DNA from 4 places in the Hymenobacter aerilatus genome. Region 3 is predicted to be linked to each of the others. Evidence: riboswitches for the same ligand, from Rfam matches in the RefSeq annotation. Region 3 holds a riboswitch; each other region holds the start of a gene.
What was found. A riboswitch is a leader RNA that binds a small molecule or an ion and turns the genes downstream of it on or off. The one in region 3 is predicted to bind S-adenosylmethionine.
Positions count from the first base shown of each region.

Region 1: linked by a shared signal. The riboswitch ahead of MUN82_RS20235 (O-acetylhomoserine aminocarboxypropyltransferase/cysteine synthase family protein) and the one ahead of MUN82_RS11060 (trans-sulfuration enzyme family protein) in region 3 are both predicted to bind S-adenosylmethionine.
Region 2: linked by a shared signal. The riboswitch ahead of MUN82_RS15535 (phosphoadenylyl-sulfate reductase) and the one ahead of MUN82_RS11060 (trans-sulfuration enzyme family protein) in region 3 are both predicted to bind S-adenosylmethionine.
Region 4: linked by a shared signal. The riboswitch ahead of metH (methionine synthase) and the one ahead of MUN82_RS11060 (trans-sulfuration enzyme family protein) in region 3 are both predicted to bind S-adenosylmethionine.

Region 1 is NZ_CP095053.1:4,846,155-4,851,452, forward strand. Features, by position in the region: gene MUN82_RS20230 (homoserine O-acetyltransferase family protein) at 1-706, opposite strand, end outside; gene MUN82_RS20235 (O-acetylhomoserine aminocarboxypropyltransferase/cysteine synthase family protein) at 977-2,356, opposite strand; SAM riboswitch class I at 2,701-2,817, opposite strand; gene MUN82_RS20240 (LysM peptidoglycan-binding domain-containing protein) at 3,020-3,319, opposite strand; gene MUN82_RS20245 (lipocalin family protein) at 3,589-4,008, shown strand; gene MUN82_RS20250 (lysylphosphatidylglycerol synthase transmembrane domain-containing protein) at 4,167-5,243, opposite strand.
Region 2 is NZ_CP095053.1:3,699,980-3,705,277, forward strand. Features, by position in the region: gene era (GTPase Era) at 1-395, opposite strand, end outside; gene MUN82_RS15525 (HAD family hydrolase) at 500-1,213, shown strand; gene hemH (ferrochelatase) at 1,327-2,373, shown strand; SAM riboswitch class I at 2,528-2,619, shown strand; gene MUN82_RS15535 (phosphoadenylyl-sulfate reductase) at 2,888-3,640, shown strand; gene cysD (sulfate adenylyltransferase subunit CysD) at 3,737-4,642, shown strand; gene MUN82_RS15545 (sulfate adenylyltransferase subunit 1) at 4,743-5,298, shown strand, end outside.
Region 3 is NZ_CP095053.1:2,578,462-2,583,759, forward strand. Features, by position in the region: gene MUN82_RS11055 (pyruvate carboxylase) at 1-1,591, opposite strand, end outside; SAM riboswitch class I at 1,802-1,919, shown strand; gene MUN82_RS11060 (trans-sulfuration enzyme family protein) at 2,070-3,266, shown strand; gene MUN82_RS11065 (homoserine dehydrogenase) at 3,276-4,541, shown strand; gene MUN82_RS11070 (SDR family NAD(P)-dependent oxidoreductase) at 4,679-5,298, shown strand, end outside.
Region 4 is NZ_CP095053.1:3,975,328-3,980,625, reverse strand. Features, by position in the region: gene MUN82_RS16660 (ABC transporter permease/M1 family aminopeptidase) at 1-488, shown strand, start outside; gene MUN82_RS16655 (PA14 domain-containing protein) at 498-1,598, opposite strand; SAM riboswitch class I at 1,887-1,998, shown strand; gene metH (methionine synthase) at 2,071-5,298, shown strand, end outside.

The DNA.
Region 1 (5,298 bases), 2.3 Mb from region 3:
AAGCACTAGCGCGGAAATCGGTGAGCTTGTCGTCGGTTTCCTCCTGCTGGGTGTGGCCGTAGGCGGCGTAGGTGCGGTAGCTGAGCAGCGCCATGGCCCGGGCCGCCTGCAAACCAGCTTGGCCGCCCTCGGGGGCGCCCGCATGGTAGGTAGGATCGGCCAGGATAGCCATGCGCTGCGCTTCATTGAAGGCAATTCCCCAGGGCGAATGCCGGGCGCTGGTAGCCAGCACCACCAAATGCTCAAACAAAGCGGGCTGCTGCACGGCCCACTCCAGCGCTTGGTGCCCGCCCAGCGAACCACCAATCAGCGTATGAATTTGCCGGATGCCCAAGTGCTGCCGAAGCAAGTCGTGAGCTGCTACCTGGTCACGAATAGTAAGGAGGGGAAACGCTTGGAAGGGTGCTGGCGCACCCGGCACGGACGGGGTGAGTGGCCCCGTGGAGCCGTAGCAGGAGCCCAGCACATTGGCGCACACGATAAACCAATCGGCCGGGTCGTAGTAAAAGCCCGCGCCAAACAAACCAGGCCACCACGTCAGCACGTCGGCGTTGGCCGTGAGGGCGTGGCACACCCACACTACATTGGTGCCAGTGGCATTCAGCGTGCCATACGTGCAATAAGATACCTGTACCTGGGGTAGGGAGGCGCCACTTTCTAATGAAAAAGGCCCGGGTGATAAAAAAAGGTGGGTTGAATCCTCCATAAAACGCGAAAAGCAGGCAGTGGTACCAGCCGCCTCATTGCGACTGGTACGCACTTCCTGCGTATAGGATGTACCTCAAATTGGAGCCGGTGCCGGGGTCACGTTTAAAAGTCCCACCCCAAAAACAAAACCCAGCCGGCACCGGACCAATTAGATTGTCAAAGCCTCTTGGCTGTCATACTGAGCTTGTCGAAGCATCTCTACCGCTTCGTTGAAATATATTTAGTAGAGATGCTTCGACAAGCTCAGCATGACAGCCTGGATTAATCTCTAGACCTCTAGCGGCTGCACGTGCTCCTTCTCAGGCTTCTGCAGCGCCTCCTCCGACTCGTCGGGGGTAGCCAGGTTTTTCACTGCGTCGAAGGCTTGTTGCAGGTCGCCTTTGATATCCTCGAAATGCTCGATGCCCACCGACAGGCGCAGGGAGGTAGGCGTTACGCCCGCGGCCAGTTGCTCTTCTTCCGACAGCTGCTGGTGCGTAGTGGCCGAAGGCTGAATGATGAGCGTTTTGGCGTCACCTACGTTGGCCAAGTGGCTTATCAGCTTCAAGTTGTCGATAAACTGAGTGGCTGTTTCCTTGGAGCCCTTAATGCTGAAGGTGAGCACGCCGCCCGCGCCTTTGGGCAGGTATTTTTGCGCCAGTGGGTAGTAGGGGCTGCTTTGCAGACCAGGGTAATTCACCGACTCTACCTGTGGGTGCTGCTCCAGCCAGTTCGCAATTTTCAGGGTGTTTTCTACGGTGCGGTCTACGCGCAGGCTCAGGGTTTCCAGACCAATCAGCAGCTGCCAGGAGTTGAAGGGACTGATGGCCGGACCAAAGTCGCGCAGGCCTTCTACCCGTGCCCGAATAGCGAAGGCAATGTTGCCGAACGGCCCGCCTACCCCAAACACGTCGTTGAATACCAGACCGTGGTAGCCATCTGAGGGCTCCGTGAACTGCGGAAACTTACCGTTGCCGAAGTCATACTTGCCGCCGTCTACAATCACGCCACCAATGCTGGTGCCGTGGCCGCCAATCCACTTCGTGGCTGATTCTACCACGATGTGCGCGCCGTGCTCCAGAGGACGGAACAGGTAGCCGCCCGCCCCGAAGGTGTTGTCTACCACCACAGGCAGGTCGTGCTTCTGGGCAATAGCCGTAATCTTCTCGAAATCTGGAACGCTGAAGCTGGGGTTGCCAATGGTTTCCAGGTAGATAGCCTTGGTTTTGTCGTCAATCAGCTTCTCAAACTCCTCGGGTTTGTCGCCATCAGCAAAACGCGCTTCAATACCTAGGCGCTTAAAGGCTACCTTGAACTGATTGTAGGTGCCACCATAGAGGTAAGTGGTGCTTACAAAGTTGTCGCCAGCCTGCAGGATGTTGTTGAGCGCAATGAACTGCGCCGCTTGGCCCGATCCTACTGCCACGGCTGCTACACCGCCTTCCAAAGCCGCCACGCGCTGCTCAAACACGTCGGTGGTAGGGTTCATTAGGCGGGTGTAGATATTGCCGAACTCCTTCAGCGCAAACAGGTTAGCACCGTGCTCCGCGTTTTTGAACACGTAGGAAGTAGTCTGGTACAGCGGCACAGCACGGGCGCCTGTGGTAGGGTCGGGCTGTTGGCCAGCGTGGAGTTGGAGAGTTTCGAAGTGGAAGTTTTGCGTAGACATATGGAAAACGAAAAAACGAGTCAGAAGAAAAAGATAAGCAGGGTAGGAAACTCCAGGGGCTGTCGGAGCCGGGCCAGGAACACGGCAGGGCGCGTGTCGGAAGAGATGGGCAGCTGGTGCGCAGGGCAACCAGCAGCATGCTGGCCAAGAAAAGAGCGATGCGCGCTACGGCAGCATCAAGAAAAAGCTACATCCAACAACCCCAACACATTCGCATTCGCGCCGGTGCTGCAGTGGCAGCCCGCGAAACGGAAGAACCCACAGCGCATTCGGGACGCAAGGAAGCGGCCAGGGCGTGTGGGTAGGTAGAGATAAAGTCGGAAGAAAGCAACATGTGGTACTCAAGGTTATAGTTCCCACCGGCAATACGCCAAGCGGGCAGGAATTGGCACCTGTCGCGCTGCTGCGGATGGTTGCCAGTGGGTCAGGGAGCCTGTTCTCTCGCCACTTCTGTATAAATCTCAAAAAAACTACCCCAGCGTGTTGGGGGAGTACCGAGTTGGTGGTTGCAAATGTAAAGGCAGAATTTTGAAATCCAAATTTTGACAAAAATCTTTTTGAGGCGCGTTTCTACACCAACTCTGCTGCTCTGTAGAATTCTTTACAAAGAAAAAAGCCGCTTCCTGTAGTCAGAAAGCGGCTTTTCAGATGGGTAGGATATGCTTACAGCTTGGGCAGCTGGAGCACTTGGCCTACCTCAATTTTATCGGGATTGCTACCAATGGTGTTTTTATTGGCGTCGTAGATTTGGTGCCACTTGCTGGCGTCGCCGTAGTGGTTTTTGGCAATTTTAGAGAGCGAGTCGCCGCTCACTACGGTGTATGTTTCGCCGGCCGTAGCAGCGGCAGTAGTGGTGTCGGCTTTGCTGTTGCCGAAGAAATCGGTATCGGCGTTAGGAGTTCCGGCAGCCGGAGCAACAGGCTTCTTGTCGCCTTCGTTGGAGAGGAAATCGAATAGTCCCATGATGGTGCGTGTGTTAATGGAAGAGGAGAAAACAGCTCTTGCAGACCCGCGCAGGGCAGGCCCGGGAGATAAGCTGATATGCTTACGCCCGCGCTATCAATAAGTTGTCGGGAGTGCCTGCGAGTAGTAGTAGTGCGGTTTTTGAGGCAATATCTTAACCCTTTATGAAGGGGACCGTAAGAACCGCAACAGCTTCCATTATAGCCGGTGCCGGTCTGCGCTTTGCAACTGGCAAGGGCTACATCTCTCACTCCCAAACATCTCTTTTCATGCAGACTCAACTCTCTCCCCTGCGTTACATCACCAGCCTTCTGACACTGATGGTGCTCTTTCTGGTGGCTTCTTGCGGCAACAAAGAAGGCAAAGTAGAAGGCGTAAACATGCTCTACGGCGAAAACAGCAAAACCTGGAAAACCGACAAGCAAACCAATGCGGGCGGCGACAAAGTGAAGCAATCAGACGCAGACGAAGACCAGCGCGTGACCTTCTACGCCAATGGCCAGTACAACATGGCTTCGGGCGCACAGACGATGAACGGCAAATACGACTTTGATCAGGCTGGCAAGACCATCACGATGACCCCCGACGGTGCCTCGCAATCTAACACGTTCAACGTAGTAACCCTTACCGACAACAAGCTGACGCTGAAAGGCACCAGCGGCGCTGAGCTATACTTGGAAAAAGAGTAAGCTCAGCAAAAGCATTCACAAAAAAAGCGTTCTGCACCGAGCAGAACGCTTTTTTTATAGGTTGATGTGTAGCTAGGTAGGGTGTAGAGACGCATAGTTGCGTCTCTACACCGTGCAGACGGCTTGGAGGGATATTCCTCTTACGCCCTGCTATAACCTCACGCTATAACCTCGGCTGCTGCCCGCCGGCCAAACACCCGCCCTACCCACCGCGGGAGGAAAACGGCGCCAAGCACTAGGTAGAGATAATACGTGGTGATGCGATAGATCAGCACAATGAAGTTGGTCATAGTGGGCGTGCCGATGAACTTGCCGAAGAAGGTAGGGAAGGCACCCTCAGCAATGCCCGAGCCACCAGGCGTAATGGCCAGCAGCAGAATGACTTTGTAGGTGAGATTTCGGGCGAAAATCATGGCGAAATCGTGGCCCGTGACGTGGATGAAGGCCGCAATAATGCAGCCGATAACAGCGTAGCGGGCCGTCCAGACAAAGATGGTGGAGATGATAGCGCGCAGCCAGTAGCCCGCGCCGTTGCCGCGCAGTTGGGCCGAGGCTGCCACCATTTCGGCACCGTGCTGGTAGGCGTTGCCACGCCACCGCCGCAGCATCCGCCACGAAAAGAACCGCACTAGAAACCGCCGCACCGATATAGGGTTGATAAACAGTGCGTACAGCATCAGCCCCGAGTAAAGCGATACCATGATATAACTCAGGACGAAGGCAATTTGCAGAGTCGTGATAAGGCCGCTGTGCAGGGTTTCATCAGGATAGAGGCCCTCGCCGGCCAGCAGCACTACCAGCGGCACCAGCACCACATAGTACATATTGTCCAGCAGGGCCGTCACCATTACGTAGGCCAGGGACTTGCCCAGCGTGATGCCTTCCTTATTAAGCAGAAATGGGGCTACCGAGGTGCCGCCCACCGCCGAGGGTAGGACGCAGGAAGCAAACTCCCAGATCATAATCACCTCCATGCTGGCCCGCCAGCTCAGCACCTTCTCCGAAATGTGCCGGATGCGGTACATGTAGCCTGCATCACGGGCAATGAGTACGAGCAGGGTAATAAAAAGCCAGTGCAGCTTGGCGTCGGCCAGCGGGGCTAGGTCGCCGGGCTTGTAGCTGCGCCAAAACATAAAACCCACCACACTCAGGCCCAACAGTACCGGCAGCACGATGCGCGAGGGGCGCAATTTGTGAAGCAGTTGCTGTTCCTGGGAGTCTTGGATAGTAGGCATAGGGAAGCGGGTAGGAAAAACGTAAAAGTAAAGATTCTGGGCCGCCAGCAGAGGT
Region 2 (5,298 bases), 1.1 Mb from region 3:
TGATCGGCCTGGTCGATTTTATTGACCAGCAAAAAGATAGGCGTATCCTGCATTTTGCGCAGACGCTCCACCACTGGTTCTTCATCGTGCTTCTCGTAAATATCCGTCACGAACAGTACCACGTCGGCGTCTTCCAGCGACGAGTACACGAACGACATCATGGCGCTGTGCAGCTCGTACTTGGGCTGTATGATGCCGGGCGTATCGGAGTACACCAACTGGAAATCGTCGCCGTTGAGAATGCCCAGGATGCGGTGGCGCGTGGTCTGGGCCTTGCTGGTCACAATGCTGAGCCGCTCACCCAGCAGCGCGTTCATCAGCGTGGACTTGCCCACGTTGGGCTTGCCGATGATGCTCACGAAGCCGGCGCGGTGCGGTTTTGGTTCGGTATTCACGGGTTGTCAGGGAATTAGCCCGCAAAGGTACGATTTTTCGGGCGGCTTCGGAAGCTTGGTCAAATAAGTAGTCCTTCCTCTATGGCCTGCCTACCTTTGCCCAGATGCCACTTACCACTCTCCTCTTCGACCTCGACGATACGTTGTTCGACCACGCCGGTACGGCCCGCGCTGCCCTGCAAGCCAGCACAGTACAGTTTTCTAGTCTCGCCACTGTGCCATTGGACGACCTGTATGCACGTTACAGCGAACTGCTGGAGGAAATGCACCCACGTGTTTTGGCCGGTGAGATACACTACCTTGATGCCCGCCGCCTGCGGTTTCAGCAGCTACTGGCGCCCTACCACGTGCTAGACTCCGAAACTGCCACTGAAGAATTTGTTGGGCTTCATTATGACCACTACCGCCGCCTGCGCCGACCAGTAGCTGGCGCTGTGGCACTGCTTGAGGCCCTAAAGCCGCGCTATCAGATTGGTATTATCACCAATAACCGCACTGCCGAGCAGCAGGATAAACTGGCTTTCTTGGGACTGACGAACCTTGTAGATGCCCTCATCACCTCCGAGGATGTGGGTGTGCCCAAGCCCGACCCGCGCATTTTTCAAGCAGCGCTGGAGCGACTGCACGCCCTACCCGAAGAAACCGTGCTGGTAGGCGACAACTGGACTGCCGATGTACTGGGCGCACGGGCCGTGGGCATCCGGCCGGTATGGCTGAAACGATTCGGCACTTCTAGCCCCGATCCTACCGTAGCCGTACTAACAGGACTAGAGCCGCTGCCGGAGGTGCTGCGCGTGCTGGAAAGCACCGTGCCTTAGCAACGGACATGGGAGCGTAAGCACAGCTAGAGAATCCAGCGAAAAATCCTGGTTTCCCTGCAAACCTCCCGGCCCCTACCTTTGTCTTGCTACGGATTAGCCGTTTCCTACTCATGCCTACCCCCGCCACTTCCAAACGCCGTGTTGGCGTCCTGCTCGTCAACCTCGGCACGCCCGACTCGCCTCGCACCCCCGACGTGCGCCGCTACCTCAACGAGTTCCTCACCGATGGCCGCGTGATTGATATGCCAGCCGCCGTACGCTACCCTCTTTTTCAGGGGCTGGTAGTACCGTTGCGGGCGCCCAAATCAGCCAAGATTTACCAGCAGCTCTGGGATACGGAGCGCGGCTCGCCCCTGCTCTACCATGGCCTGGATCTGCAAAAGCTGGTACAGGAGCAACTCGGCTCCGACTACGTGGTGGCCTTTGGGATGCGCTACCAGAATCCTAGCATCGAAAAGGCGCTGGAGGAGCTGCGCGACGCCGCTGTAGAACGCATTATTGTGCTACCCTTGTTTCCGCAGTACGCCGCGGCCAGCACCGGCTCAGTGCAGGAAAAGGTGATGGAGATTGTGAGCAAGTGGTGGATTGTGCCCAGCGTAAACTTCATCAGCACGTTTACCGATGACCCCGGCTTTATCGGCACTTTCGTGACGCTGGGTAAAGCTGAAATGGACAAGCACGACTACGACCACGTGCTGTTCAGCTACCATGGTATTCCGGAGCGTCATGTGCTGAAGGGTAGCTTCAAAGGCTACTGCCAGCTGGGCAAGTGCTGCAACACGTATAATAAGAACAACCGCTACTGCTACCGGGCGCAGTGCTTCGAGACCTCGCGCCTGCTAGCCAAAGGCCTCGGCCTGCGCGACGACCAATACACGGTAGCCTTCCAGAGCCGCCTGCAAAGCCGCCTGCGCGACCCATGGCTGCAACCCTACTCCGACGAAGTGCTGAAGGAATTCCCAAAAAAAGGCATTCAAAACGTGCTGGCATTCTCTCCCGCTTTCGTAGCCGACTGCCTGGAAACCACTATTGAGGTAGGCGTGGAGTTCAAGGAACTGTTTGAAGAAGCCGGTGGCAAGCACTGGCAGTTGGTACCTTCCCTAAACTCGCACCCCCAGTGGGTAGAAGGCGTGGTGAACATGATTCAGCAGAATTAAGGACACCCTATTTACTACCACTCCAAGAACCTTTTCCACTCTCGTTAGTTATATCCGACCTGCTACGTATAGCGGGTCGGATATTTTTTTATTTGTGTTTTTCGGCGCTGTGTCTTTACCTTTGTGCCACCAATTCTTTCCCTTTAAAGGATTGTTTTTATACAGAGGCGTGGAGAGACAGGCTCGACGAAACGCCGGCAACCTCCGCTTATCGCGGAACGGTGCCAAGTCCTGACCATATAAAAACAAACAACCGTGGTCCATTCCAACAACTTCCGCACCCTTGCTTCTCCTACCCTCTCCGGCCGTGTAGCCGCTTGTATGGGTATGATGTGCTGTGCCTGTTGTTGTTGAAACGACCGGGAACTCGTTCCCTTTAACCTGAGTCTGACTGCCCGAAGTGCCCCCGGCACGGCCCCGACTCGCAATCCGTACCGTGCGTAAGCAGCCAACGCTGCCGCCGGCTACCCTTCCGCGGCCTCGTCCGCACTTCTCCTTTAGATTTTCTTCGTTTATGGCTACTTCCCTCGAATCGCGGGTTTCTGACCTACGCCAGCAGTTTGCTATCCAGGATGCATTGGATATCCTACGCACTGCGGTAGAAGAGGCTCCCGGCAAAGTCACTTTCTCCACTTCTTTCGGGATTGAAGATCAGATTATTACGCATCTGATTTTTGCACACGACCTGCCCATTGAGGTATTCACGCTGGATACAGGCCGCAATTTTCAGGAGACCTATTCCACCTGGAGCAAAACCATTCTGAAATATCAGAAGCCTATCAAAGCTTACGCTCCGCAGACGGCCAGCGTGCAGGCGCTGGTAGAGGCCAAAGGCCCCAACAGCTTCTACGAGAGCATTGAGAACCGCAAGGAATGCTGCGGTATCCGCAAGATAGAACCCCTAAATCGGGCGCTGGAAGGCCAGCAAATCTGGATTACTGGCATCCGGGCCGAGCAGTCGCAGAACCGCCAGACCATGGAGCCGGTAGAGTGGGACGAGCCGCATCAGCTTGTCAAAATACACCCCCTGTTCAATTGGACCTGGGAGCAGTGCTGGGCGTTTGCCAAAGACAACGGCGTACCTACCAACCCACTGCATCAGCAGGGCTTTGTGAGCATTGGCTGTGCCCCGTGCACCCGCGCTATTAAGCCGGGTGAGGACTTCCGGGCCGGGCGCTGGTGGTGGGAAAACGCTGATGCCAAGGAGTGCGGCCTACACGCCACCCACAATGGCCCCGACCCGGTGGTGGAACAGGTGCCGGCGTAGAAGGATAGTAGAACGCCATGCTCCGATAAGCTCAGCATGGCGTTCTACTACCCCGCGCCCATATCACAAACAACGGAATACAGACAACTCATTCATATGCCTACCCTTGATTACCTGGACCGGCTCGAAGCCGAAGCCATTCACATTCTGCGCGAAGTAGCAGGCCAGTTTGAGCGGCCGGCCCTGTTGTTTTCGGGCGGCAAAGATTCGATTGTGCTTACCCGTTTGGCTGAAAAAGCGTTCCGGCCGGGCAAGTTTCCGTTTCCGTTGGTACACGTAGACACAGGCCACAACTTTCCTGAGGTGCTGGCCTTCCGCGACGCGCTGGCTGCGCAACTCGGCGAAAAGCTGGTGGTACGCAAGGTAGAAGACACCATTAAGCAAAAGGGCTTGCAAGACCCAACCGGCAAATACCCCAGCCGCAACCCGCTGCAAACCTACACGTTGCTGGATGTGATTGAAGAGTTTGAGTTTGATGCTTGTATCGGCGGGGCGCGCCGCGACGAGGAGAAGGCCCGCGCCAAGGAGCGCATCTTTTCCGTGCGCGACGACTTTGGCCAGTGGGACCCCAAGCGCCAGCGCCCCGAGTTGTGGAACATCTATAACGGCAAGATTCAGAAGGGCGAGAACGTGCGCGTGTTCCCTATTTCCAACTGGACTGAGTTGGACGTGTGGAACTACATCCGCCGCGAGAACATTGCCCTACCCGAAATCTACTTTGCCCACGAGCGCCAGTGCGTGGTGCTACCCGGCGGGCAGCTATTGGGTCTCACAGAGCACCTGCACCTCGATGCCGACGATGAGATTGTGAGCCGCCAGGTGCGCTTCCGTACCGTGGGCGACGCTACCTGCACGGCTGCCGTGGCCAGCGACGCCAGCACCGTGGAAGACATCATTGCCGACATCATCCAGGCCAAAGTGAGCGAGCGGGGCGCTACCCGCCTCGACGATACCATCTCGGAAACCGGCATGGAAGACCGCAAACGCAACGGCTATTTCTAAATGGTGAAGTTGTGAAGGGTGAAGTTGTGCATTGCATATACACTTCATCCACACGACAAACTCACAATTTCACAACCTCACCATTTCACCATCTCATCTCATGGATTTACTTCGATTTATTACGTGCGGCAGTGTAGACGACGGCAAAAGCACGCTGATTGGCCGGTTGCTATACGATTCTGATTCGGTGTCGCTGGATATTCTGGCGGCGCTGGAAAGCCGTGGCGCGGCCCAAGGCAACGTAGACTTAGCGTTGCTAACCGATGGTTTGAAAGCCGAGCGCGAGCAGGGCATCACCATTGATGTAGCCTATAAATATTTCACCACGCCGCGCCGCAAGTTCATCATCACCGATGCGCCTGGCCACGTGCAGTACACTCGCAACATGGTGACCGGCGCCAGCAACGCCGACCTGGCTATTGTACTGGTAGACGCCCGCCACGGTGTGATTGAGCAAACGCGTCGCCACAGCATCATTGCAGCGCTGCTGGGCATCAAGCACTTTGTGCTGGCCGTGAACAAAATGGACCTAGTGGGCTACGACGAGCAGGTATTCCGCAAGATTGTAGCCGATTATCAGGACATCACCAAGCTGTTGAAGCTGACCGACGTAACGCCGATTCCGATGAGCGCCTTGCAGGGCGACAACATCGTGC
Region 3 (5,298 bases):
CGCGCAGCCACTTGGCAAAGCCCTCCGGCCCCAGCTCGGTGAGGCGGTTTTTGGTACCGGGGGGATAGGGCGCGGTAGCGTCGTAGTGGGGCAGCTTGGGCTTGGGCATGTCGCGGGCCGGGTCCTGGGCACCGTGCACGTCGGGGTTGCCGTTCACGATGATGTCGCCTAAGAAGCTCAGCAGCTTAGTACCGCGGTCCTGACGCACCTCAAACTTAAACAGTTCGGGGTGGTCTTTGATAAAGTCAACCGTAGCGCTACCATTCTGGAAATCAGGGTGCGATACGATATTTTGCAAAAACTGAATATTGGTGCGCACGCCCCTAATCCGGAACTCCCACAGGGTGCGCAGCATCCGTTCGGCGGCCTCCTTAAGGGTAGGCGCCTGCGCCGACACCTTCACCAGCAGCGAGTCGAAAAACGGTAGAATCTTGGCGCCCTGGTACACCGAGCCCTGGTCGAGGCGAATACCAAAACCGCCCGCCGAACGGTAGGCCACGATGGTGCCATAATCGGGCTTGAAGTCGTTTTCGGGGGCCTCGGTGGTGAGGCGGCACTGCAAGGCAAAGCCCGTGATGCGGGGCCGCACCTGCGGATCGAGGTTGATTTCGGGGTCCTGCAAGTGGTAACCCGACGCGATATAGAGCTGGGTTTTGATGAGGTCGACGCCCGTCACCATCTCCGTGACGGTGTGCTCTACCTGAATGCGCGGGTTAACCTCAATGAAGTAAATCTCGCCCGCTTCCGGCTTCACCAAAAATTCCACTGTGCCCACGTTGTTGTAGTTCACAGCGCGGGCCAAGCGCAGGGCGTAGTCATAGAGCTGTTCGCGTAGTTCCTCAGCCAGGCCTAGCGCGGGCGCCACCTCTACTACCTTCTGAAAGCGGCGCTGCACGGAGCAGTCACGCTCATAGAGGTGCGTCACGCTGCCGTAAGCGTCGGCCACTACCTGCACCTCAATGTGCTTGGGCTGCTCCACAAACTTTTCCAGGAACACGGTATCGTCGCCGAAGGCTTTTAGAGCCTCGTTGCGGGCCTCGAAAAAGCCTTTTTCCAGCTGGTCATCGTCGCGGATGACGCGCATGCCCCTACCCCCGCCGCCCGAGGCAGCCTTCAGCATCACGGGGTAGCCGATACGGTTGGCCTCAGTCCGGGCCGTTTCAAAGTCGTTCAGTTCTTCTTCACTACTCTGAATAATGGGCACTTGCTCACGCAGGGCCACTTCCTTGGCGCGCACTTTGTCGCCAAGGGCTTCCATCACCTCGGGGCGCGGCCCTACGAAGATGATACCTTCCTCGCCGCAGCGCCGGGCCAGGGTAGCATTTTCGCTCAGGAAGCCGTAGCCGGGGTGGATGGCATCTACGCCGTTGTCCTTCGCTACGCGCAACAGGCCTTCAATATCAAGGTAGGGCTTCAGGGGGTCGTCGTCCTCGCCTATCTGGTAGGCCTCGTCGGCCTTGTAGCGGTGCAGAGAGTAGCGGTCCTCGAAGGTATACACGGCCACCGTAGTGATGCCTAGTTCAGTAGCAGCCCGCATCACGCGGATGGCAATTTCGCCCCGGTTAGCAACGAGGAGTTTGCGAATATTCATGAGTACGTACAGGTGTTTTTGGTCAGCGCGGGCTCAAACTAGGCAATAATTTAACAGAACACGCAGAAACACCCTGTTTTCCTATCAATATTTCAACGCAACGGGCATTTAGCGAGAATACTCTTTTCACCTAATTGAGTAAAAAATAGGCGTTGGGCTTGCATTGAATTATTTGCGCCGTATATTTGCACTACCGCTCCCGAAACGGAGCACTTATCAAGAAAGGCGGAGGGACAGGCCCGAAGATGCCTTAGCAACCGGTAGCAGGACTACAAGGTGCTAAATCCTGTTCTGACTCAGCTACGGCTGAATTGGAAGAAGATAAGTTACAAGATGCTCATCGACTGCAGACGATGCTAGCTCTTCTGACTTATCGGAAGAGCTTTTTTTTATGCCCTTCCGGTGAGAAATCTTGATGAAGTGTTTTGGCTGAAGGGATGCGTTTACGTCCATTTTTCAACGCAAACGTCATTCAACCATGCAAGCTGCAACCCGCCTCCTCCACTCTATTCCCGTTGATGAACTGACCGGCTCTATTGCCGTGCCGATCTACCAGACTTCCACCTTCGTGCAGGAAGCGCCCGGCGTAAATAAGGGCTACGACTACGCCCGCACCGGCAACCCTACCCGCTGTACACTGGAAAAGCTGGTAGCTACCCTCGAAAACGGCCACGCCGGCTACGCGTTTGCCAGCGGCCTGGCCGCCATTGATGCCGTGGTGAAACTACTCTCGGCCGGCGACCAGATTGTGGCCATTGATGATCTGTATGGCGGCGCTTTCCGCCTGTTTGAGCACGTGTATCGTCGTTTGGGCATCGATATCGTGTATTGTGATACGGCCAATCCGGCCAATGTAGCGGCGGCCATCACGCCCAAAACCAAACTGGTGTGGCTGGAATCACCTTCCAACCCTACCCTGAAAGTGTCGGACATTGCCACTATTGCCGACATTGCCCATGCCAACAACGCCTGGCTGTGCGTGGACAACACCTTCGCCTCGCCTATCCTGCAGCAGCCCCTCGACCTGGGCGCCGACATTGTGGTACACAGCGGCACTAAGTACCTGGGCGGCCACTCTGACCTGATTGCGGGCCTAGTAGTGGCTAAAACCGAAGAAATTGCGCTGCAACTGAAGTTTATTCAGAACGCATCGGGTGGTATTCTGGGGCCGTTTGATTCTTTTTTGGTGATTCGCGGACTGGAAACGCTCCCGCTGCGCATTGAGCGGCACAGCGCTTCGGCTCTGAAAGTTGCACAGTTCTTGCAAACTCGTCCCGAGGTAGCGGCTGTGTACTACCCTGGCCTGGAAGAGCACCCCAACCATGCTGTAGCGAAAAAGCAGCAGCCAAAAGGCTTTGGTGGCATCGTTGCCCTCAAGCTGAAAGAAGACACGCAGGAAGCCGCTATCAATTTGGTTACCAGCACCAAATACTTCAAACTAGCTGAAAGCCTGGGCGGAGCCAAGAGCCTGCTCTGCCACCCAGCCACCATGACACACAAATCGACGCCAGTAGACCAGCGTCGTGCGGCCGGCGTAGCCGATAGCCTGGTGCGCCTGTCAGTAGGCTTGGAAGATGCCGAAGACCTGATTGCCGACCTAGCCCAGGCTCTCGACCAGCTTAGCGCCGCCGCTACGGCCGTGGCCGATCTGAAACAGGAAGCTGAACTCGCTTAAGGATACCGCATGACCCGCTCCGACATTCGTATTGGTTTATTTGGGTTTGGCGTGGTAGGCCAGGGCCTGCACACGGTGCTGGAACGCACGCCTGGCCTGCGCGCCCGCATCGGCCGCATTGGGGTGAAGGACCGCACCAAGCAGCGTAGCCTACCCGCCGAGCTGTTTACGTTTGACCGCAACGCCCTGCTGGATGATGCGTCGCTGAACGTGATTGTGGAGCTGATTGATGATGCCGACGAAGCCTACTACATCGTGACCGAAGCCCTGCGCCGGGGCAAAGCCGTGGTGACAGCCAACAAGAAGATGCTGGCCGAGCACCTTCCCGAACTCATTGAGTTGCAGCGCCAGACCGGTACGCCCCTACTTTACGAGGCAGCCGCCTGTGCCAGCCTACCCGTGATTCGGAACCTGGAAGAGTACTACGACACCGACCTGTTGGAGGCAGTGGAGGGCATCATCAATGGCTCTACCAACTACATCCTCACGGCCATGCACCGTGACGCTATTTCCTTTGCCGAAGCGCTTAGCAAGGCGCAGGCACTGGGCTTCGCGGAGAGCAACCCGGCCCTGGACGTAGAGGGCCTCGATGCCCGCAACAAGCTGGTGCTGCTGCTCACGCACGCCTTCGGTCTGGTGACCTCGCCCCAGGAAATCCTGGCCGTGGGCATCGACCGGCTAAGCAACCTGGCCTCCGACTACGCCCGCGAAAAAGGGCTGGCGCTCAAGCTCATTGCCGAAGCCCGCCGCCTACCCGACGGCAATGTGGCCGCCGCCGTGCTGCCTACCCTAGTGCGCCCCGAGCACGAGCTGGCACGGGTGCAGGATGAGTACAATGGCCTCATCACCCAGAGCGGCTTCACCGACCGACAGTTTTTCCTAGGCCGCGGCGCAGGGGCCGTACCTACTGCTTCGGCCGTGCTCAGCGACTTGTCGGCACTTACTTACGGCTACCGCTACGAGTACAAGAAGATCAGCCAGAATACCGACTCGGCCCTGACGCCCGAGGCCGCCGAGGTAGATGTGCTGGTGACATTCACTGACGAGTACGCGCCTCAGGAAACTGATTTCACGCGGGTGCACGAAACGTTCCACTCGGCTACGCGTGGGCACTACCTCACCGGCACCATCGGGCTGGCGCAGCTGGCACAGGCCGAGTGGTTGCAGCTGCCGGGCATTTGTGTAGTGCGCCTCCCTACCCCACTTCGGGCTGCCGCCAATGCTCAGCTTGCTGATACTCAGCTCGCCGGAGCCGAGGCTGTTTTCGCGGAGTAACTAATTATCACCCAAAAAAGCTCGACCGCTAGCAGGGATATTTTCTCTGCTAGCGGTCGAGCTTTTTTGGGTGATGGATAGCCTTTTGCGGGCATTCCTGCGTAGCAGAAACTCAACTGTTCATCTGCTACGTTTTTATGGAATTTGCTGATAAGAATATTCTTCTAGTAGGAGCTTCCTCGGGTATTGGCTTGGCTACGGCCCGCTTGCTGCACGGCATGAAGGCCAACCTATACACGGCATCGCGGCACGAGTCGGCGGAGTTGGCTGAGTTGGGTACCACATTCCTACCCCTCGACGTAACCGCACCCTTTGCTCCTACCGCTTTCGATGCCCTACCCGACACGTTGCACGGCGTGGCGTACTGCCCCGGCAGCATCCGGCTGCGTCCGTTTGAGCGCATTGCGCCGGCCGATTTCCGACAGGATTTCGAGCTAAATGTGCTGGGTGCTGTGCAGGTGGTGCAGGCGGTAGTGAAGCGGCTGAAAAAAGCCAATGGCGCTTCCATCGTGCTGTTTAGTACAGTGGCCGCCGAAACGGGCATGAGCTTCCATACCAGCGTGGCCACGGTGAAGGCTGCCGTAGAAGGCCTCACCCGCGCCCTAGCCGCCGAGTATGCCGGCGCTGGTATTCGCGTGAACTGCATTGCGCCCTCCCTCACCGATACGCCCCTAGCTGCTACCCTCCTCAATACCCCCGAGAAAGCCGAGGCCAGTGCCAAGCGCCACCCCTTGCAACGGGTAGGACAGCCTCAGGA
Region 4 (5,298 bases), 1.4 Mb from region 3:
ACCAGACTAAGCCCTACCCCAACACGGCCACTTTTATGGGCTACCTGCGCCGCGCCACACCCGACTCGCTCCAGTACCTGCTGCACGATATGTTCGAGACGATTACACTGTTCGAGAATCGGGTGGAAAACGCCACCTACACCAAGCGCCCCGACGGCCGCTACACCGTGCGCCTCACCCTGGAAGCCGCCAAAATGCGCGCCGACAGCCTTGGCAACGAAACGCCCGTGAAGCTCAACGACTGGGTCGACGTCGGCATCTTCGGCCCCGACAAGCTCCCGGATACTGAGCACTACGACGCTACCGGCCAACCTCTGTACCTGCGCAAGGTGCACCTCACCCAGCCCAAAACCGAGCTGGTGCTGGTAGTCGATAAGCAACCCGCCAAAGCCGGCCTCGACCCCTACCACAAGCTCATCGACCGCCACTACATGGACAATGTGAAAGCCGTGGAGGTTGGAGCGGCGCCCGCCGTGGCTAAGCGCTGATGATTGACCTCACTCCACTATCACCTCTACCCGCCGGTTGCGCGGCCGTTGGCGCGGGTCGTGGTTGTCGGCTACGGGGCGGGTGCCGCCGTAGCCCACTGCCGCGAGCCGCAGTGAGTCGATGCCCTGCTGCACCAGGTAGCGGCGCACCACGCGGGCGCGCTGTTCGGAAAGGCGTTGGTTGAGTTGGGCGTCTCCTACATTGTCGGTGTGGCCGGCGATGGTCAGGCGCAGGGCAGGTTGCTGCTGTAGTGTGCGGGCCAGCGTGTTCAAGGTAGGGTAGGAAGTTGGCAGCAGCGCGGCCGTGCTGCGGGTGAAGTAGAGGTTAGGCAGCGTCAGCGTTTCGCCTTTGGTGAGGGTGCGCAGCGTGGGTAGGGTAGGAGGCGGCGTAGCTGTATCGGTGGTAGTGGTCTGGGGACGTAGCGCCGCCAGGGGCTGCGGTCTTGACCGACGACGCATAGTGGGTTGAGCTAGCCGGGGCGGAATCACGCGTGCCGCTTTGGGTACGGGTGCGGAGGGTAGCGCACTAAGCGCAGCGGCGACTACCGGCGCTGGCGGGGTAGGGCGGGGCGAAGCAGCCGGCCGGGGAGGGTAGAGGTAGCGGGTCGGAATGGGCGCGGGGTCGGTGTCGTCCAGTCCCACAGCCGCTAGCAGCTTGTCCCAGGCCGAAGGGGCAGTGAGTGGGGGCGTTTGCCAGGCCAGCAGGGCCCGCGTGTCGAAATGCACTTGGTAGTACTCTAGCCGCAAAGGATAGTAGCGGCCGGCCGTAAGGCATATGCGGGTGGCATAGGTGGTCACCCATTGGTCGTGCCAGCCGTCTAGCAGCAAGCGGTTACCCAGCCACACGCGCATACCGTCGTCGGTGGTGATATGCAGGGTGTAGGTACCCGAAACCGGCGCGTAGAGGTAGCCCGTCCAGCGCGCCGAAAACACCTCCCCCGGCACGCCCGGTCCTGGCGAGACGAACCGCTCCGACGTCCGACCGGGGGTAGGCGGACCGTAACTCCAATTGAAATCGATAGTCGGATCGAGGCGAGTGAGCACCAGCTTGTCAAACTCCCGGCCAACGTAGTACTGCCCCTGCAAGCCTGTGCCGACAGTGGGCGGCATAACGACCTGTGCAAGCGAAACGCTGCTGCGCAGGAAGCCGATAAGCAGTAACAAAACCCTCGTAAATGTCATAACTGTAAGCATCAGCGGGGTAACAGCCGATGGATGAGCTGGCCGCTGATGCGGCAAAGTGCTCCGGATAAAAGAGCCACGACGTTTTTTTCAACCGAGTGCCGCGTCCTGCCCACCAAGCAAGATTCCCGATCTACCAAGCTCGCTCTGGGCAACTGCTCCAGCCGAAAAACCATGGCGGTTGTAATCTGAGCTTTGCACTGTATCTTTGCGTATTACTTATCCAGAAAGACCGAGGGATTGGGCCCTGTGACGTCTTGGCAACCTGACATATTACAAGGTGCCAACTCCCATTTCGCTCCGCTTGTCGGGCGGAAGAAGATAAGTACAGGAACCTGCTTCGGCGGTTTTCTCTTTCTGGATAAGCTTTCGTACCCGCTGCTTTCCCGACGGAAAATCCATGAAGACGACCTGCCCCGACTCCCCGCTCTACGACATCCTTCAACGCCGCCTCTTGATTTTAGATGGCGCCATGGGCACCATGATTCAGCGCTACACGCTGACGGAGGAGGATTTTCGGGGGGAACGGTTTGCTGACCACTCGCACCCGCTGCGCGGCAACAACGACTTGCTCTCGCTCACGCGCCCCGACATCATCCGAAGTATTCACGCCGAGTACTTTGCCGCCGGCGCTGACATGGTGGAAACCAACACTTTCTCTGGCACTACCATCGCGCAGGCCGACTATGCGTTGGAACATGTGGTATATGAGCTAAACTACGAATCGGCGCGGCTAGCCCGCGAGGTAGCCGACGAGTTTACGGCCCAAGACCCCAGCAAGCCGCGCTTCGTGGCCGGCGCCATTGGCCCTACCAACCGCACCGCTTCCCTCTCGCCCGATGTGAACCGCCCCGGCTTCCGCGCCGTGACGTTTGACGAGCTGGCCACCGCCTACCTCGAGCAAGTGCGCGGCCTGGTAGACGGCGGCTCCGATACCCTGCTCATCGAAACCATCTTCGACACGCTGAACGCCAAAGCGGCCCTGTACGCCGTGCAGAAGTTTTTCGACGAAGGTGGCCGCCAGGTGCCCGTCATGATTTCCGGTACCATCACCGACGCCTCGGGTCGCACCCTCTCGGGCCAGACGGTAGAGGCGTTTTGGAACTCCATTCGTCACCTGCCCCTACTCAGCGTGGGCCTTAACTGCGCCTTGGGCGCCGATCAGCTTAAAGTCTACATCAAAGAGCTGAGCCGCATTGCCGACGTGCACATTTCCGCTTACCCCAATGCCGGCCTACCCAACGCGTTTGGGGGCTACGATGAGTCGGCTGAGGAGTTTGCGGGCGTGGTGGAAAGCTACCTCGCCGATGGCATCGTGACGGTGGTAGGCGGTTGCTGCGGCACCACGCCCCAGCATATCGGCGAGCTGGCCCGATTGGCCGACAAATACAAGCCACGTACCCTACCCGAGGTGCCGGCTGCTACGCGCCTCAGCGGCTTGGAGCCGTTTGGCATCACCGAGCAGAGCTTATTTGTGAACGTGGGTGAGCGGTGCAACGTGACCGGCTCGCGCGCATTTGCCCGCCTCATTCGCACCGGCAACTACGAAGCCGCCTTGGCCGTGGCCCGCGAGCAGGTAGAGGGCGGCGCGCAGGTCATCGACGTGAACATGGACGAAGGCATGCTCGACTCGGAGCAGGCCATGACCACGTTCCTCAACCTGATTGCCTCCGAGCCCGACATTGCCCGTGTGCCGGTGATGATTGACTCCTCGAAGTGGAACGTGCTGGAAGCTGGCCTGAAATGCGTGCAGGGCAAGAGCATTGTCAACTCCATTTCCCTGAAAGAAGGCGAAGAGGTATTTATTGTCCACGCCCACACGGTGCGCCAATACGGCGCGGCCGTGGTGGTGATGGCCTTCGATGAGGAGGGCCAGGCCGATACACTGGAACGCCGGAAGGAAATCTGCCAGCGCAGCTACGACCTACTGATGAGCATCGGCTTCCCGGCCGAAGACATTATTTTCGACCCCAACATCCTCATTGTGGGTACCGGCATGGAGGAGCACCGCAACTACGCCATCGACTTTATTGAGGCGGTGCGTTGGATTAAGGCTACCCTGCCGGGGGCGCTGACCAGTGGCGGCGTCAGCAACATCAGCTTCTCCTTCCGCGGCAACGATGTGGTGCGCGAGGCCATGCACGCGGCCTTTCTCTACCATGCTATCCAGGCGGGGCTGGATATGGGCATCGTGAACCCCAACCAGCTCGCGGTGTACGATGAAGTGCCTAAAGACCTGCTAGAACTGGTGGAGGACGTACTGCTCAACCGCCGCCCCGATGCTACCGAGCGCCTGCTGGAATTCGCCGAGACGGTGAAGCAAAAAGACAAAGCAGAAGTAGTAGTCGACGCCTGGCGCAGCCTGCCGGTGCAGGAGCGTCTGCAGCATGCCCTGGTGCGCGGCATCACGGAGTTCATCGACCAAGACACCGAGGAAGTGCGCCAGCAGGTAGGGCGCCCGCTGGAGGTGATTGAAGGCCCCTTGATGGCCGGTATGAACGTGGTAGGCGACCTGTTTGGCGCTGGCAAAATGTTCTTGCCGCAGGTCGTGAAATCGGCTCGGGTGATGAAGAAGGCCGTGGCTTACCTGGAGCCCTACCTGCTGGCCGACAAGCAAAGCGGCGACCGGCAAACCGCTGGTAAAATACTGCTAGCCACGGTGAAAGGCGACGTGCACGACATTGGCAAAAACATTGTGGGCGTGGTGCTGGCTTGCAACAACTTCGACATTGTGGACCTAGGCGTGATGGTGCCACTGGAAAAAATTCTGGACGAAGCCGCCGCCCACCAGGTAGACATCATCGGTCTGAGCGGGCTGATTACGCCGAGTCTGGATGAAATGGTGTACGTGGCCCAGGAAATGGAACGCCGCGGCCTGCAAACGCCGCTGCTCATTGGCGGCGCTACTACCTCGCGCCTGCACGCCGCCGTGAAGATTGCGCCTGCCTATACTGGACCTGTAGTGCACGTCAACGACGCCTCGCGCTCGGTGGGGGTAGCGGCAGGCTTGCTGGGCTCGGCTAAGGAAACCTACGCCCGCACCGTGCGCGACGAGTACGACACCCTGCGCCACGACTACGCCGGCCGTCAGCGCGAGAAGCACTACCTCACCATCGAGCAGGCCCGCGAAAACGGCTTTAAGGCCGATTGGGACGAAACGCCTATTACCAAGCCTACCTTCCTGGGAACGAAGGTGCTAGAGGACTACGACTTGGCCGAGCTGGCCGAATATATCGACTGGACGCCCTTCTTCCACACCTGGGAGCTAAAGGGCCGCTATCCGCGCATTCTGGAAGATGAAACGCTAGGCGAGGCCGCTACCAAGCTGTTTGAAGATGCGCAGGCGTTATTGCGCAAAGTCATTGACGAAAAGCTGCTGACGGCCCGCGCCGTATTTGGTTTCTGGCCGGCCAATACCGTCGGCTACGACACCATTCAGGTGTTCCAGGACGACTCGCGGGAGCAGGTGCAAACGGAGTTCTTCACCCTACGCCAACAAGGCGAGAAAGGGCCTGGCATTCCCAACCTGGCCTTCTCCGACTTTGTGGCCCCGTTGGAAACCGGCCGGCAGGATTACATTGGCGGCTTTGCCGTCACGGCCGGCCTGGGTATCGAAAAGCTATTGGAG